DNA from 3 places in the Blautia sp. DFI.1.216 genome. Region 1 is predicted to be linked to each of the others. Evidence: predicted binding sites of a transcription regulator. Region 1 holds the regulator's gene; each other region holds the start of a gene.

The links. Region 1 encodes Rex, which represses fermentation and respiration genes when NADH is low (regulators of the CRP and FNR family bind a similar motif). Its sites were predicted from a motif close to ATTGTTAANTANTTAACAAT; they were not measured.
Region 2: a site for Rex is predicted at 4,471-4,490, ahead of LJE11_RS06700 (L-lactate dehydrogenase). Genes of this name have one in related genera too.
Region 3: a site for Rex is predicted at 4,382-4,401, ahead of fucO (lactaldehyde reductase). Genes of this name have one in related genera too.

What each region holds. Positions count from the first base shown of each region.
Region 1 covers NZ_JAJDML010000002.1:4,671-10,858, reverse strand. Annotated here, with positions in the region: gene LJE11_RS00955 (bifunctional ADP-dependent NAD(P)H-hydrate dehydratase/NAD(P)H-hydrate epimerase) at 1-1,414, opposite strand, end outside; gene LJE11_RS00950 (redox-sensing transcriptional repressor Rex) at 1,504-2,151, opposite strand; gene LJE11_RS00945 (ABC-F family ATP-binding cassette domain-containing protein) at 2,412-4,322, shown strand; gene LJE11_RS00940 (NADP-dependent isocitrate dehydrogenase) at 4,439-5,647, opposite strand; gene LJE11_RS00935 (S8 family peptidase) at 5,763-6,188, opposite strand, start outside.
Region 2 covers NZ_JAJDML010000012.1:44,613-50,800, forward strand. Annotated here, with positions in the region: gene LJE11_RS06685 (4Fe-4S binding protein) at 1-1,685, opposite strand, end outside; gene LJE11_RS06690 (4Fe-4S dicluster domain-containing protein) at 1,692-2,081, opposite strand; gene LJE11_RS06695 (CoB--CoM heterodisulfide reductase iron-sulfur subunit B family protein) at 2,078-2,872, opposite strand; gene LJE11_RS06700 (L-lactate dehydrogenase) at 3,469-4,419, opposite strand; gene LJE11_RS06705 (threonine/serine ThrE exporter family protein) at 4,684-6,015, opposite strand; gene LJE11_RS06710 (DUF4866 domain-containing protein) at 6,084-6,188, opposite strand, start outside.
Region 3 covers NZ_JAJDML010000043.1:22,550-28,737, reverse strand. Annotated here, with positions in the region: gene LJE11_RS14525 (EAL domain-containing protein) at 1-341, opposite strand, end outside; gene LJE11_RS14520 (GGDEF domain-containing protein) at 331-2,004, opposite strand; gene LJE11_RS14515 (GTP pyrophosphokinase) at 2,192-2,827, opposite strand; gene fucO (lactaldehyde reductase) at 3,177-4,322, opposite strand; gene LJE11_RS14505 (TetR/AcrR family transcriptional regulator) at 4,512-5,090, opposite strand; gene LJE11_RS14500 (HEPN domain-containing protein) at 5,134-5,538, opposite strand; gene LJE11_RS14495 (nucleotidyltransferase domain-containing protein) at 5,531-5,866, opposite strand; gene LJE11_RS14490 (DUF2284 domain-containing protein) at 6,054-6,188, shown strand, end outside.

The sequences.
Region 1 (6,188 bases):
CCAGCCCATGCACATATACACCAAGTGCAGCCAGAATAACAGGAGAAAATTTCTTTTCTGCTGCCAGGTACATACACTGTATACCGGCAAGCACACCACTTAACACATCTCCACTTCCCGCTGTAGCCATTCCTGCATTACCCGAAATGTTCAAATACATATCTCCAAAAGCATCTGCCACCACAGTACAGGCATCCTTCAGAACGCAAACCGCTCCAGACTCCTTTGCATAATCAGCTGCAGTCTGTGCCAGACAATCCTGGATCTTACCGATTTCTTTTCCGCACAGACGACTCATCTCACCAATATGAGGTGTCAGGATCACATGTTCCCCGATAAAACACTTCCAGTTGTCATGGACTGACAGAAGATTCAGGCCATCTGCATCCAGAATTACTGTTTTTTTACACTCAGCTGCCTTCGCCAGGAACCACTGAGCTCTTTCCCTGCTCTGCGCTCCGGTTCCAAGACCCGGTCCTATCACAAGCACATCACACCAGTCAAGCATTGCCTGGTTTTTTTTCTCATCAAAATCACAGGTGATCATGGCTTCCGGCAACAGTGTCTGCAACGGAATCCTGTTGGCCTCCACGGTCTGAATTCTCACCATTCCCGCAGAGCTTTTCAGAGCAGCTGCTGCACTCAGATATGCAGCTCCGCACATTCCTTCGCTGCCAGCTATAAGAAGAACCTTACCGAAGGTTCCTTTATTTCCATAGGGAACTCTCTCCGGAAGCATTTTTAAATCTTCACGTTCCAGATGATGCATACAGATTTTCTTTCCGGGTATGGAATAGATTCCGATATCCGTAACAACGATCTCACCGCCATACATGCGTCCGGGATAAAAACACAGCCCTCTTTTGCGAAAAGCAAAGGTAACCGTAAGATCTGCCCGGAATGCAATCCCCTTCTCAAATCCGGTATCTGAGTCAATCCCGGATGGAATATCCACAGCTACTTTATACGCAGATGCCCGGTTCATTGTACTGATAAGCTCTGCATATTTTCCCTCTACAGGTCTGCTCAGTCCAACCCCAAAGATGGCATCTACTATAGTAGTATATTCATCCGGATCCAGGTTATGCACCCGGGGCACCTGATAATATTCTGCTGTTTTAAGCTGTCCGGCAGTTTCAGCAGTCATTTTCTCTTCCTTACCCGCAATATAATACCAGGTTCTGACTCCTCTCAACTGAAGCAGTCTGGCAATCGCCAATCCGTCTCCGCCATTGTTGCCGGTTCCGCAGACCACAAGGATTTTCTCTTTTTCTTTATTCTTTAATCTCTGTACAATCTCCTCAACCGTCTTTAATGCCGCCCTCTCCATAAGTACTGGAGACGATATCCCGGCTTTCTGAATCGTATTATGATCCAGTTCTTTCATCTCAACAGCAGTTACAATCTCTCTCATCTGTTCACCTCCTGTTTACAATAACACATTTACATACAAGAGAAAAGCTGTGATCAGATGACCACAGCCTTGTGTTTCACAGTTATCCCTTACATCCCTTCATGTTCCTTTCTGTACTCACTCAGGTTATAGGACAAAGTCATAAGACTCTCTGAAAGATGTACGTTCTCTACCATTACATCCTCCGGGGCATCCAGATCAATATGTGCAAAATTCCAGATTGCCTTAATTCCATTATCAATCAAAATCTTTGCCATCTCTTTGGCTTTAATTTTAGGAAGAGTCAAGATCGCGATCTCAACCTCATTCTCCTTCAGAAACAAAGGAAGATCGCTCAACATCTGAATCTCAATTCCACGAACTGCAATCCCCTCAAGTACAGGATTGACGTCAAAAATACCAACCAGCTTAAATCCGCGCTTTTCAAAATCCACATAATTGGCCAATGCCTGTCCCAAATTACCGGCACCCAGAATAATCATCGGATGTACAGTATCCAGCCCAAGGATCTTACCGATTTCTGTATACAAATAGCGTACATTATAGCCGTAACCCTGCTGACCAAAACCACCGAAATTATTTAAGTCCTGACGAATCTGGGAAGCCGTCACATGCATCTTCTTGCTAAGATCATTTGAAGATATACGCTCTACATTCTCCTCCATCAATTCACCGAGGTAGCGGTAGTACCGCGGCAAACGCTTGATTACCGCTTTCGAAATTTCCTTAGCTTCCACAAATTTTCCCTCCTTAGCTTATCTATGTCAATTATACCCAGATGTTATTTTATTGTCAAATTAAATTTGTACTTTTTGACCAAATATTTCTGTATTTTTTTATCAATTTCATTCTGAAAAATTCCCCGGAATATCATATTTTCTTCCATGCATCCATCCGGTGCTTTCTTTTCTCTGGACAAAATCTCTTAAAATGCTTTCAAAAACAGGCATTTTCGATTATAATAGTACGCGGACAAATTACAAACGGAGGAATTCCTATGATTTTATCATGTCAGAATATCTGTAAATCCTTTGGCGAAAAAATCATTCTCAAGGATGCCAGTTTCCATATAGAAGACCGCGAAAAGGCAGCTCTCATCGGCAATAACGGTGCAGGCAAGACGACTCTGCTGCGAATCATTATGCATGAGCTCTCCCCGGATTCAGGAAACGTGGTACTTGCCAAAGATAAAAATATCGGCTACCTTGCCCAGTATCAGGACATTCATGGCCATCATACCATTTACGAAGAACTGATTTCCACCAAACAGCACATTATTGATATGGAGAACCGTCTGCGCTCTCTGGAACAGGAAATGAAAACCACCACCGGAGATGCTCTGGACAGCCTGATGAATACTTACACAAGACTGAGTCACCAGTTTGAACTGGAAAATGGTTACGCTTACAAAAGTGAGATCATGGGTGTATTAAAAGGTCTTGGTTTCACAGAAGAAGATTTCGAACGCCAGATAGAAACTCTTTCAGGCGGCCAGAAAACCCGCGTAGCTCTGGGTAAACTGCTTCTTGCCAGCCCTGACATTCTTCTTCTGGATGAGCCTACCAACCATCTGGATATGGAGAGTATTTCCTGGCTGGAAACCTATCTTCTGAATTACCCGGGTGCTGTATTTATCGTATCCCACGACCGTTACTTTCTTGACAAAGTTGTAACAAAAGTTGTGGAAATCGAAGCAGGAAATATGCGTATGTACAGTGGCAACTATTCTGCCTATGCCCTGAAAAAAGCCCAGCTGCGTGACGCCCAGTACAAAGCCTATCTGAACCAGCAGCGGGATATCAAACATCAGGAAGCAGTCATTGCCAAGCTGAAATCCTTTAACCGCGAGAAATCCATCAAACGTGCGGAAAGCCGCGAGAAAATGCTGGATAAAGTCCAGCGCATTGATAAACCACAGGAGATTCAGAATCAGATGCGCATTTCCCTGGAACCAAGATTTGTCAGCGGAAATGATGTCCTTACTGTGGAAAGTCTTTCCAAATCTTTTCCCGGACAGACACTTTTCAGTGACATCTCCTTTGAGATCAAACGTGGAGAACGTGTAGCCCTGATTGGCAATAACGGCACAGGCAAAACCACCATGTTAAAGATCATCAATGGGCTGATTGATGCAGACAGCGGCAGATTTACTCTTGGTTCCAAGGTACAGATTGGCTACTATGACCAGGAACACCATGTTCTTCATATGGAGAAAACTATTTTTGAGGAAATCTCAGATGCTTATCCCACACTTACGGAAACAGAAATTCGAAATATGCTGGCAGCATTCCTTTTCACAGGGGATGATGTATTCAAACTGATCTCCGCTCTGTCCGGCGGAGAAAGAGGTCGTGTTTCCCTCGCCAAGCTGATGCTGTCCGAAGCAAACTTTCTGATCCTCGATGAGCCCACCAACCATCTGGATATCGCTTCAAAAGAGATTCTTGAAGAGGCATTGAACAGTTACACTGGAACAGTATTCTATGTTTCCCACGACCGTTACTTCATCAACCAGACAGCTACCCGGATCCTGGATCTGACCAATCAGGCAATTGTAAATTATATCGGAGATTACGACTATTATCTGGAGAAAAAAGAAGAGCTGACGGAAAAATATGCTCCGGCTGCCGCTCAGGCTGTGACAGAAGCAAAGCAGGCTTCTGATAACAAGCTTTCCTGGCAACAGCAGAAAGAAGAACAGGCCCGCCAGCGAAAACGAGAGAATGAACTAAAAAAAGTAGAAGCCCGCATTGAAGAACTTGAAACCAGAGATAAAGAGATCGACGAAACCATGATTCTCCCGGATATCTGCACAAATGTGGCAGAATGTGCGAAACTCAGCAAAGAGAAAGCCGCCATTACCGAAGAATTAGAAGGATTATATGAAAAATGGGAAGAACTTGCATAATGCAGGTTCTTCCCATTTTCGCAGTTTATAACTTTTTACAGGTTTCTCCGCTGCAGTGTGATCCTGCCCGGAGAACTTTATAATGTTATAGAAACATTACCGGATAATTTCTGAAATTATAAAATTTCATCCAGTCTCTCTCTGATGGCAAGGATGAAATCTTTGCTGTTCAGTACTGTCACATCCTCAAGAGAAGTGATCAGCGCAAGGTCTTTTGTCATCTTACCGCTTTCAATCGTCTCCAGAGTCGCCTTCTCCAGTTTATCAGCAAATTCCATCAATTCTTTATTGCCGTCCAGCTCACCTCTTTTTCTCAGAGCTCCAGTCCATGCAAAAATAGTTGCTACAGAGTTAGTAGATGTCTCCTCACCTTTCAGATAGCGATAATAATGTCTCTGTACAGTTCCATGAGCAGCTTCATATTCGTAATATCCCTGTGGAGATACCAGTACAGATGTCATCATAGCCAGAGAACCAAATGCTGAAGAAACCATATCGCTCATAACATCTCCATCATAGTTCTTGCAGGCCCAGATAAATCCGCCTTCAGCCTTCATGACACGAGCTACGATATCATCGATCAGGCTGTAGAAATATTCAATGCCTGCTGCTTCGAATTTCTCCTTAAACTCATCTTCATAAATAGTTGCAAAGATTTCCTTAAAACGTCCGTCATAAATCTTGGAGATCGTATCCTTGCCGCCAAGCCACAGGTTCTGTTTTGTATCCAGTGCATAATTAAAACAGCATCTTGCAAAACTTGTGATAGAATCATCCAGATTGTGCATACCCTGAAGCACACCCGGTCCCTCATAATGATGGATCAGCTCTTTTCTCTGCTGTCCGTCTGCACCTTCAAATACCAGATAAGCATCTCCGGGACCGTCAATATACATCTCTGTGTTCTTATACACATCACCATAGGCATGACGTGCGATGGTGATCGGTTTCTTCCAGTTCTTAACACATGGTTCAATACCCTTCACTACGATTGGGGCACGAAAAACAGTTCCGTCGAGAATTGCACGAATCGTTCCGTTAGGACTCTTGTACATTTTCTTTAAGGTATACTCTTCCATTCTTGCCTTATTAGGAGTGATAGTTGCACATTTCACTGCTACGCCGTACTTCTTTGTAGCCTCTGCTGCATCAACAGTTACCTGATCATCCGTTTCATTTCTGTATTCCAGACCAAGGTCATAATACTCAGTGTTCAAATCAATATACGGAAGAAGAAGTTCATCTTTGATTATTTTCCAGAGAATTCTGGTCATCTCATCTCCATCCATCTCCACAAGTGGTGTCTGCATCTGAATTTTTTTCATGTTAATCCTCCTCTTTGGCTCTCATCCAGTTAACTATCATGATAGCCGAAAACAGACCGTTCGTCAATGCTTTTATACACTAAAGCAATATTTTGCCAAATAAAATGATTACTGATCACAGTTCCATAAAGCGTTCCAGATCCAGTTCTCCCCATCCCTGCTGATTCTTTGGCAATCCCATATCCCTGGCACTTTCTTTCAATTTCATCTTGATCTGAACATTAGTCAGCTCCGGATTCTTCTCAAGCATCAATGCTGCTGCCCCTGCAACCAGAGGTGTAGACATAGAAGTACCACTCTTCACTCCATATCCGTTATCTGCTCCCGGTGCACAGGCAAGAACATGATTCCCGGGTGCAACCAGATCCGGTTTACAAACACACTCAAATGTAGGTCCCCTGCCTGATATGGCAGTCCGTCCTGTAAGCAGATCGCTGGAGCCTACTGTGATAATCTTCCGGCTGCTTCCCGGTGCTGTCACACTTCCTGCCTTCGGTCCCTGATTTCCTGCCGCAGCCACTACCACCAGACCTGCATCCCA
Region 2 (6,188 bases), on a different contig from region 1:
ACTGCTGCTGCGCCAGCCTGTGCAACTGTCTCCGGAATATCCTTCGGTCCCTGGCATACACCGGAAAGGAAGATACCTGCTGTAGGAGATTCTACAGGACGGAGTTTTGCATGGGCTTCTGTGAGGAAGTTGTTTGTATCAATACTTGCTGTAAGCATAGTAGCGATCTTACGAACATCCGGGTTCGGTTCAATGGCTGTTGCAAGAACGACCATATCTGCTTTCTTAAGGATTTGTTTGTTGTCGATCAGGTCAGATCCCTGTACAAGAAGGCTTCCGTCCGGCTGTGGAATAACTTTTCCTACCTGGCCTTTGATGTAGTTTACGCCGTACTGTTCTACGGCTCTTCTGTAGAACTCATCGAAGTTTTTACCTGGAGTACGGACATCAATATAGAATACGGTTACATTTGTATCCGGATATTTATCACGGATCAGCATTGCATGTTTTGCTGTGTACATACAGCAGATCTTGGAGCAGTATGGCTTTCCTCTGTCATCAGAACATCTGCTTCCCACACACTGGATAAATACCAGCTCTTTCGGAGCCTTTCCGTCGGAAAGACGCTCTAAGTGTCCCTTTGTAGGACCTGCTGCATTCATAATACGTTCCAGTTCCAGAGATGTGATCACATCTTTGCTCTGGCTGTATGCATATTCATCGTATTTGTCAAGCTTGATGGTATCGAAACCTGTAGCAACTACGATGGCACCATATTTCTGTGTTACGATCTCATCCTGCTGATCGTATTCAATGGCTCCTGCCTGACATACCTTGGAACATACTCCACATTTTCCGGTTTTAAACTTGATACAGTTCTCACGGTCAATAACCGGAACATTTGGGATGGCCTGTGCAAACGGAGTGTAAATAGCAGTTCTGTTGTTTAATCCTCTGTTAAATTCATTAGGGATCTTCTTGGACGGACATTTTTCCTGACAGACACCGCAGCCTGTACATTTGTCCATATTTACACTTCTTGCTTTCTTTCTGATATCAACGGTGAAATCACCTACGAAACCGCTGACATGTTCTACTTCACTGTATGTATAGATATTGATCTTCTCATGGGCTGCTGCCTCAACCATCTTCGGTGTAAGGATACATGCAGAACAGTCAAGTGTAGGGAATGTTTTGTCAAGCTGTGACATTCTTCCGCCGATACTTGGAGTTTTCTCTACAATATCTACTTCATATCCTGCATCTGCGATATCCAGGGCTGTCTGGATTCCGGCAATACCGCCGCCGATGATCAGGGCTCTCTTTGTAACACGGCTCTCTCCTGGCTGAAGAGGTGTGTTTAAGTTTACTTTTGCGATTGCTGCCCTGGCAAGGATCACGGCCTTCTTTGTAGCCTCTTCCATATCCTTGTGAATCCAGGAACAATGCTCACGGATATTTGCAATCTCCACCATGTATGGATTCAGGCCAGCTCTTTCAGCTGCTTTTCTGAATGTTGCCTCATGCATACGTGGAGAGCATGAACAGACAACAACGCCTGTCAGGTTTTTCTCTTTAATGGCTTCCTGAATTTTAGCCTGGCCTGCTTCTGAGCACATGTACTGGTAGTCTTCTGCATGAACGACACCCGGCTCTTTGGCAGCTAATTCAACAACTTTTTTTACATCTACCGTAGCGGCGATATTACTTCCGCAATGACAGACAAATACACCAATTCTCTGCACGCTGGCTTACCTCCTGTATCTTCTGAATGCACTTACCAGAAGCTGCTGTGGCAGTTCCGGATCAAGAAGCTGTGGTATCTCATCTGCTTTCAGATAATCGCCGCCTTTTTCACGGACAACTAACTGTCTTGCTGCATCGATGATCTTTCCCGGTTTTACATCTCTTGGACAACGCTCTACACAGGCGAAGCAGGAAAGGCATTTCCAGAGAGACTTTGAATTGACAAGTGCTTCGATATCTTCATTTACAACATAGGATACAAACTGATGTGGCTTGATATCCATTTCATTGAAAGATGGGCAGGTAGCAGAACATTTTCCACATTTCATACATTTCAGCGGATTGGTTCCGGAGATCTCTTTGATCTTTTCTGCTGCTGAATGCTGGTTTCTCATTTTGCCACCTCCTCTTTTACTCCGAGGGCTTCTGCAAGGAGCTCTGTGAAATAATATACAGGCAGTTCGCTGGAAGCGTTTTTATTTAAATTATATTTACACAATGGACAGGCTGTGATCAGCATATCTGCGCCAAAGCCTTTCGCACTGTCTTCGATTTTCTGACACATATTCTGAGACATATCTTTTTCTTTCAGAGAAATGTAACCGCCGCAGCATTCATTTCTGTATGGATAGATTACCGGTTCTGCCCCAAGTGCACGGATGAAATCTTCCATGATTGTCGGATTCTCCGGATCATCAAAAGCCATGATCTTGCCCGGACGTAATAAGAGACATCCGTAATAGGCTCCGATTTTCTTTCCTGTAAGCGGGTTTACTACCTTCTCTTTCAGCTTGTCGAAACCGACTTTGTCGCGAAGTACTTCCAGATAATGGAGCACTGTTGTCTCGCCTTCATAAGGCTCATCAAGCTGCATGTAATTATTTGCTCTGGTGCGGATATCCTCCACATTTTTCATATCATCATTGACACGTTTGATCACGTGATGACAGGCAGAGCAGATTGTTACCAGATCCTGGCCCTTTTCTTTGGCCTGATTAAGAGCACGTACAGAAGAAAGCTTCGTAGCAATTTCGTCAGTTCCCAGAGGATAAACACCTCCGCAGCACTGCCAGTCTTCGATCTCTTCCAGTTCAAACCCAAGTGCTCTGGCGCTGGCTCTGGCATATTCGTCCAGATCTTTCGCCTTGTTTCTCAGGGTACAACCCGGATAATAACTGTACTTCATACTTAACATTATCCTTTCTTAGTTGTTCAGATAAATTCATGTTGCTCAAATAATGATATCAGGGTCCAAAAGCAATTTGCCCCGATATATAGCGCCCGTAAATAACAGTCGCTAGTCCTTGTCTTTTTTTTAACAATATATGGACAAAAATATAAATCAAGTCTAATACAATTACTTTTTATATCTTTGTTGAGACATAGAAAATAAAAGAGTTCGCACACCCTTCCTCCGCAATTAAAGGAGTGTATCAGCTCGATTTCCGAAAAATATTATATCATATTGACAACATTTTAACAAGAGGTTTTTGATAATTTTTTTATCACGCATCATTGCTCAATTCTTCTGATCTAAATTAATCTTTTTCAGGCAGATAAAATCTTCCGCTTTTCTATTTACTCACAATCATAGTATCTTTCAAAAAATTAATAAAAATATTATTTATATATTTTTTTGCTTTTGATATATGTAAGCCAAAATTCGTCTGTTTCCGCTTACAGTACAGAATTTTGGCTAATAATTAAAAAGGAGTAAACAGTAATATGGATTCAGAAGAACAGGCTGTACCTGTACTTCTGAATGTTTTGTCTGATATATTATTAATTAAGGTCAATCTGAGCAATAATTTCTTTCAGTGCATCTGCACTCTTCTTAAGCTGTTCGATCTCAGCTTTTGTCATTCTCATTGGAACTTTGCCCTGTACACCATTTGGTCCTACCAGAGTTAATGTACTCAAGCATACATCATCGATTCCGTACTCTCCATGCATCATAGTAGATACTGTAGAGATAGACTCTGAAGAAGATACAAGAAGGCTGCAAAGTTTGCATACAGAAGAGGATACTGCATAGAAAGTTGCACCTTTCTTGGAAATGATCTCACCGCCAGATTTCTGTACATACTGAAGCATTGCTTCTTTATCAATCGGTTCAATATCCTTACCGAGTTTCTTCTCAAGGTCGTAATATTCATCCACACTTACACCTGAAATATAGGCACCAGACCACGGAATAAAGGATGTATCTCCATGCTCACCGAATACATAGGCATGGATATTACTCTGTGCAATCTGGAAATGTTCGGATAATCCGCAGCGCAGACGTGCAGAGTCAAGAATTGTACCGGAACCAAGGATCTGGTTTTCTGGAAGTCCGGAAATCTTTGTAAATACATAAGTCATGATATCAACCGGATTGCTTACGATCAGATAAAGGGCATTTGGAGCTGCCTTTACGATCTCCGGTGTGATAGATTTGAGGATATTTACATTTGTCTGTGTAAGTTCAAGTCTTGTCTGTCCTGGTTTACGGGCAATACCGGATGTGATGATAACGATGTCAGAATCCCTAGCATCTTCGTAGTCTCCGGCAATGATAGAGATAGGATCTCTGAAGCAGGTTCCCTGGATAATATCCAGAACTTCACCTTCTGCTTTCTTTTTGTTGATATCGATCAGAACAATTTCAGATGCGATATCCTGGCTTGATAAAGTGTACGCGATGGTAGATCCGACGCTGCCGGCTCCAATGATAGTAATTTTACTGCTCATAATCTTAATACTCCTTTTCTCCTAACAAAATTGACGTCTTAATGATAACACATTGTCAAAAAATTGACAAGAGCTTTTGTACAGAAACCTGAACAATTTTTTCGTTTAAATATTTGTTTGGAAGCATAAAATTGTTTGTTAGTTTGATATAATTTTCACATTTTCCTATTGGAGTAGATACTTGCACGAACAAATCCCCAACCACTGCTTGTTGCTTTTTGCAATTTAAGCAGTGGTTGGGGATTTCCCTGATTTTTGATTCGGTTAAGTACAGTATCTGAAAGCTTTATCTGTCAGAATACGTGCAAAGATTAGCCCTAATGGCAACGCTGCAATGATAAGGATTGCAGACGCAAACCAGGATGCAGCTACTGATAATGACATAATACCAAGATTATAAAATCCTCTGTATAAATATAATCCCGGAACCATGATAACGATTGAGGGAACTGTTACAGATATCCTTGGATATCCGACTTTATTCTTCAGCAGGGACGCCAGAAGTCCCGCAGTAAGTGCACCAATAAATGCGGCTGCAGCAGGAGGAATATTTGCAAGGTCTACCAGTTCCAGTCTCAGAGTATTGGCAACTGCTCCTATCCCGGCTGCTGCGACTGCCAGACGAACCGGGCTGTTAAACATGATAGAGAATCCAAACACTCCGCAGAAACTTGCAAGAAGCCTGAATAAGATCCACTGCTCTGTTGACAGTGAAAGTTTTATAAAATCTACAGGTTTCAAATGCAGGATCAGTGCCATGATCCATGCTGACATAGTAGCTACCAGAATAACGATCAAAGCATAAGTCAGACGTTCTATTCCTGAACGCATATCCAGTTTTGCAAGGTCAATACCACTGGTAATAAACGGAAATCCCGGTATGATAAAGAGCATTGCACAGATATATCCCGCTTCGTGCTGAACAGAAATACCAAATAATATTTCTCCAAGTTTGAGCAGACCTGCATATGCAAAACATGCCAGAGATACAGAAGACACAATACATAAGAACAATGTAAAATGGTGTTTGGTCAATTTGCAGCGGAGATAATTTCCAATTCCTGCCCCGACAAATGCACAGAACATCTCGATCGGACCGCCCCCAAGAAGGAATGTAAATCCGCAGCATGCGATCGCTGCAGCAAGTCCCAGTGCAGGCGGGGAATATAGACCATGTGTTTTTTCAATATTGTCAAGAAATGTATGCAGCTGTTCTCCTGACATATGCTTTCCTTCTTTTTCAAAGTTTCGGATAAAGTGTTCCAGACGATTTAACTTCAAAGTATTTACGCCTGTATTAGTCAGGCACAACGACTGGGTAAAACCATTTTCTCCGTCATAACATGTATATTCAATGGACATCAGACCAATATCCTCCGTACACGTAATGCCAAGTGCTTCTGCCAGTGTATTCATGGAACTTCTCACTCTCCATGCTCCGGTACCGCATGAGAGAAACATAATCCCCACACGTCCGATAATGGATGCTTTCTCTGCGATGCTGGAATCTACAACTGGTACATTTCCCCCATTTTCATCTGTATACTCATGCCAGGCAACATCCATATGGTTCTTTTTAATCACTTCCTGCGGCATTTTTCTCACTTCCTCATTCTATATTGTCAATCGGATAAAATCATCCGCTTTGCTACTTGCTTGATTTGTTAAAGCTGCAGACTGTCATTTCCTGCTTTCTCCATCATTTTCTCTCTGCATGCCAGTACGATTCCGTCAATCTCGTCTAAATGCTGCAGCATTTTTTTCTCAAA
Region 3 (6,188 bases), on a different contig from region 1:
ATAGCCACCGTAATCCCGGCACAGATCACAGATGATGCACCGCTCTTTTTCTCATTTTCACGCGAATCAGGAATACATGAATACAAAATATAAGGAATCAGAATATCAAGCAAATAGATTCCTGTCAGAATACCCATGACAGTTCCTTCATCTTCCGCTGTGTAATTCATAATTGTCAGCGTACCCAACAGGTCAGACAAAATATATAAACCGCTCAGGACAAGTATATATGTAAATGTTTTCACATTTGCATTATGCAGTTTCTTCTGCGTCAGAAAATGATATAAGAGTAACGCTGTAATAATAACTGCCGCTACCTGAAAGTTTATATTATAATTCATGTGTCTTTCTCTCTTTCATTTTATTCTGATACATATTCGTATCTGCCTCATACTTCCATTCACCGGTTGTCTTCAGCTTTCCCCTGTCATCCCGAATTAAACTGAAACCTCTTGAAATGGACAGGCGATATCTGCTGTTTCTGTTATAACGCCTTATTTCTTTATCCAGTTTCTCAGACAATGCATTCCTGTCTTCCTCCGGATCAAACACAACTACCGCAAACTCATCTCCTCCTGTGCGATAACATGTTCCAATTGCTCCAAAAACATTCTCAATGCATCTGGCAGCCGCCACAATAACCTCATCTCCTGCCGCTCTGCCAAAATCATTATTGATCCTGCGCAGATAATCAATATCCATAAAGACCAGCAGGATATCCTTATGCTCATTCATGGTTTTCGGAATTTCCGCCAGCAGATTTTCAAAAGGTTTCCTGCTCTGCATTCCGGTCATCCAGTCCTCTTTCATCAGTCGTTCATATGCCTGCATTTCTGTCCGGTAACGGACCTTTCCAACAAGACTGATCACAGTATCTGCAATGATCATAACCAGAAATACCAGTATTCCAAACTCAAATATTGCTCCATAATAGGATATTTCAAACAGCCAGTACAATGACAGTGACAAAAGTCCACTGAACAATAATATCATATAAGCGATCAATATGATCTGCACACTTCGATCCGGCTTCTTTCTATATTCTTTCCAGAGCAGTACCGCTACGATCAATACCCACGTTATCAGCAGAACATGTGTTACAAACAGCATATCTGCAAACGTGAATACCCCGAAATAGGCCAGAAGTCCCTGAATAAATGCATTCAGATAAAACACAGCAATTCCTGCATCCAGAATGCGTTCCTTTTTCAGTCCACCTATTTTCTGGGCAAAATGCAGCATCGGTACCGAATGTAACATAAACATATAAAAAGAAATCGTACAAAGCATATCCGGATGACTGCTATAGGTCTGGATCGCAGAAGAATCTGTAATCAGCCAGACTGCACATATCATAAGGAACAATGCTACATCGCGAAATCTGGCATCCGGCATCTGACGGTATTTCAGATAAACTGTAATCAACAGAGAAATAACGCTCAAAACAAGAAAACACAAAGCAATACCTATAACTATTCCTGAATTCTGTAAATGTAAAGCAATGACTGCACTTCCGGTTCCAATATAAACAGAAGTCAAAACATACTTTCCGTGATGTGGATTTGAATAAACCAGCTTCAGCGGCTCATTCTGCATGTCTGTAGGGATTTCCCCTACACATTCCAGTTTTGATTTCATCTGCGTATTCCTTACAAAGGTTGTATCCTGATATTCATAGATGGGACGGTCACCCAGCCAGATTTTCAGATCATACTGTGCACCTCTGGTTGTAACTACCTTACCGGCATCCAGATCAGTAATCCCGTCATTATATAATATCAGTTCTTCCCCTTTCTCTGCCTGTATTGTATCCGGAAGAGTAACTTTTGTTCTTTTTCCGTTGTCATAATAGTACCAGCCAGAAGATATCTTCCTGATCTGGTTCACCGGCTGCATCTTTTCTCCCAGTGACATAACTCCCAGAACAGCAGCAAAAACAGCCATCACCATGATAAACAGAAATATCTCTATGTTTTCTTTTTTCTTCTTCTGATTATATTTCACACGCTTCTCCTTCTCTTATTTCCAGAATCACAACTGTTCAGTACCTCAGCAGGATAATAAACTGCTGAATAGTTACCTTTATATTATTTTCTGAAGGTGCTGTCAGAAAATAATATAAGAGTACTATAAACCAATGTTATACTAACATCCCACTATAAAAAATACAAGACACAAAAACAGCCACCTTTTACAGTGACTGTTTTACTTCTGCTGTTCTTTTTTCCTGTTGATGATCCGTCTCATTATACTGCTCAAAACGGCTCTCGATCTCTACCAGCATATTCGCATATTCTCTTAATTCCTCTTTTAGCTGTTCCTTATCCGTGCGTTCCTTTTTGTATGAAATCCGATGCTCCATACTGGCCCAGAAATCCATGGACATAGTACGAAACTGTATCTCCACCGGGAAGTATTCCATTCCATCCAGACAATATACCGGCACTCCTACGATCACATGATAGCTCCGATATCCATTTGGCTTCGGGTTTCCAATATAATCCCGTTCTTTGATTACTATCAGATCACTCTGACTCTTCAGAAGTTCTGTCAGATTATAGATATCATCTACAAAATAGCAGATTACCCTGACACCTGCAATATCCTGAAGATAATCCTTCGCATTCATCACAGTAGGTTCTTTTTTCTTTCGCTGCAGTTTTTCTTCAATACTCTGTTTCTTCTTAATCCTGCATTGGATGTTGTGGATCGGTCTTGCAGATGCCTCACCGTACAGGTTGTGATTCAACACATCAAGACGTGTGAGAAGCATCTGTTTAGCATCTTCATATGGTTGTATAAATTCATAGTATTCTTCATCTGTCATATTATTTCTCCTGTAAAAACCTCTGCAGTTATTCTTCTGTCTTTCATATTTCTTATTCTGTACTTCTTTGCAGAACTTGGCATTTTTCCACATTTGTACTGCAAAATAACCATTTTTCCCCATTACGTTTCCATCATACAAAAGAAATGTGTTTAATCAGTGTCCCAATTCTAATCATTTTATAAACAAAATTCTCGTCTGCTTACACTTACATATGGCACTGCTTCTCATGCACAATCCCGCCACACTCAGAGCATCAGCAGACTTATGGGAAATAAAAAAGCCCTGACTGTAACAGTACTCCATTACAGCCGGTGCTTTTTTTATTTCATCTTATAACCATTATTAATTACATAATCTTACGGAACAGGTCTTTCAGATCTTCTACGCTTGCATCTTTCGGGTTTCCCGGTGCGCATGCGTCTGCATGTGCGGATTCTGCCAGGAACTGGAGATCTTCTTCTTTGATTGCTTCCAGTTTAGTCGGGATTCCTACATCAACAGAAAGTTTCTTAACAGCTTCGATTGCTGCTTTTCTGTATTCATCCTGAGACATTTCATCTACGCCTTTGACACCCATTGCTCTGGCGATCTCACGATATTTCTCACCTGTGCATTCCTGATTGTATTCCATAACGATCGGAAGCATCATTGCGCAGGCAACACCGTGTGGTGTGTCATAAACAGCACCAAGTGTATGAGCCATGGAATGAGCGATTCCAAGACCTACGTTAGAGAATCCCATACCAGCGATATACTGTCCAAGAGCCATTCCTTCACGACCTTCTTTTGTGTTTTCAACAGCACCGCGGAGAGATTTGGAGATCAGCTCGATCGCTTTTAAATGGAACATATCTGTCATTTCCCACGCAGCTTTTGTTGTATATCCTTCGATTGCATGAGTCAGAGCGTCCATACCTGTAGAAGCTGTCAGTCCTTTTGGCATGGAGGACATCATTTCCGGATCAATGATTGCAATGATCGGCATGTCATGTGGGTCAACACATACGAATTTACGTTTTCTTTCTACATCAGTGATAACGTAGTTGATTGTTACCTCTGCTGCTGTACCTGCTGTTGTCGGAACTGCAATGATCGGTACACAAGGTTTCTTAGTCGGAGCTGTACCTTCCAGGCTTCTTACGTCTTCAAATTCAGGGTTTGCAATGATGATACCGATTGCTTTGGAAGTATCCATAGAAGAACCACCACCGATCGCGATCAGATAATCTGCACCGGAATCCTTGAATGCCTGAACACCGTGCTGTACGTTCTCAATTGTTGGATTTGGTTTGATGTCTGAATACAGTTCATATGCAAGTCCGTTTTTCTCAAGAATGTCTGTAACTTTGCTTGTTACATGAAATTTTACAAGGTCAGGATCAGAACATACAAAAGCTTTCTTAAAACCATGGGCTTTTGCTTCGTTTGCGATTTCCTCGATCGCTCCTGCTCCGTGATAAGATGTCTGATTTAAGTTAATTCTGTTTGCCATAATGATTTCCATTCCTTTCGGTATTCTTCAGTATTAGGTAAGTTTCCGCATCACTTATCTTTGTTATTATCTTAACAATATAAAATAAAAAAAGAAAGTTACACTTTAGCTCAAATGTAACCTTCTCACAATATTTGTGCAATAATGCCGAAAAACTGGGTGCAAAATTATGCATTAATATTGTTATATTTATGACAATATTTCCAGCTTTTCAAACAATTCCGAGAGTTTTCCAGGCATCCCGTCAACTAAAATTTTCGCCAGTCCCTCCGGTGCACATTCCAACTCTCCCAGTACCCATTTTACAGTCATATAAATAGAACTATGGCAGTACATTTCCAAAATGCAATGTATGGTCTCATCCGGAATCCTTCCTGTTTTCTCACGAATCAGATTCTCATAGAAGTCCAGGATCAGTTCAAAATCATGCTGGCGCAGACTGTTCTGACTGTCATACTTAAATGCTGCTGCAAAGAAAACATGCTCTTCCTGAATATAGGTAAACTTCTTTACCAGAGCATCATAAACAGTTTTTCCCATTCCCATATGCTCAAAGGATTTCGCCAGAAGCTTATCGAAATACCAGTTGATAAGGTCAAATTTGTCCATAAAATTCCGATAGAAAGTCTGCCTCGTAACACCACAATTCTCTGTGATCTGTTTTACTGTGATGTTATCTACAGACATCGTTTTCATACATTCCTTCATCGACCGCGCAAGACGGTATTTCATTTTTTCACCCTTGCTGTTTTCTGCCGTCAGCTTCATAAGATTTCCTCTCGCTAATTCATTTCTCTAGTGTGTCGACAAGTTAATATTGAATACCTTTCTCTGACAGATATTCTTCTATCTTTTCAATAATAAGCTTCGCTGACTTATATTGATCTGATGCATCTTTTAAAGATGCAACGTAAAAATCATCATAATCACTATTTTCTCTCTCCTGCTTTAGTCTTCCCAACCTCTTTCCCATTTCTCTTGGAAAAATCTCTTTTGCTATATAAGTTTTATTAAAATACGCAACCGCATCCTTATGACGCTTAAAATCAATCTCTTCTAAAGCTAATACTGCTTTTATTGCATAAAAAGCAGCATAATAACTACGATTTATTGAATCTTTATAATGTTGACTTTCTAAGCATAATACTGCCACTCCCAATGTCTCCACCGCATTCCGAATACGGTATATACATAAATCCTCTTTTTTGTCATTCATCGATCACTACCCCCTCATCTCGCACATTTCGGTAAAAAGGTAACGTATCAATCCAATACTCATACTGGTCTTCATTTTTAATGATGGGAGAGAACTCTATTCCTGTATTTATTTCAAACTCAAATGCAAGATCATAAATATCATTCTTCACTAATCGAATTTCTTCATCAGACATTTTCACCAAAATCATAATATCTATATCAGAATTTTCTCGAAAATCTCCTCTCGCATATGATCCATATACGATAATCTTTGTCAATTTATCGCCCAAAATACGTCTTAACTCCTGAGAAAATCTATATATGATGTTTCTGATATTTTCCGGCATATAATCACTTCCTCTTATTAATATCCCCCAATTTGCATATCTATATGTTAACATAAGTTTTTTGTTACATCAAGTTTCCCTCATCAGAAGTTCTCGACAAAACTTGATTTTATTTATTTCAAAATGTTATAATTCACCTTGATATGTTCAAGCCAAAATAATCCGCTTTAAGAAGGGAGTCATTCTTATGGATTTAATAAAAGAAGCACTTTCCATGGGTTTCGCAGATGCAGCGATCATGGATACAAAAGACCTGGTATTTGTACCGGAATACAGACAGTTCTGCGAGGACAATCTCTGTGGAAATTATAACCTGGTTCCT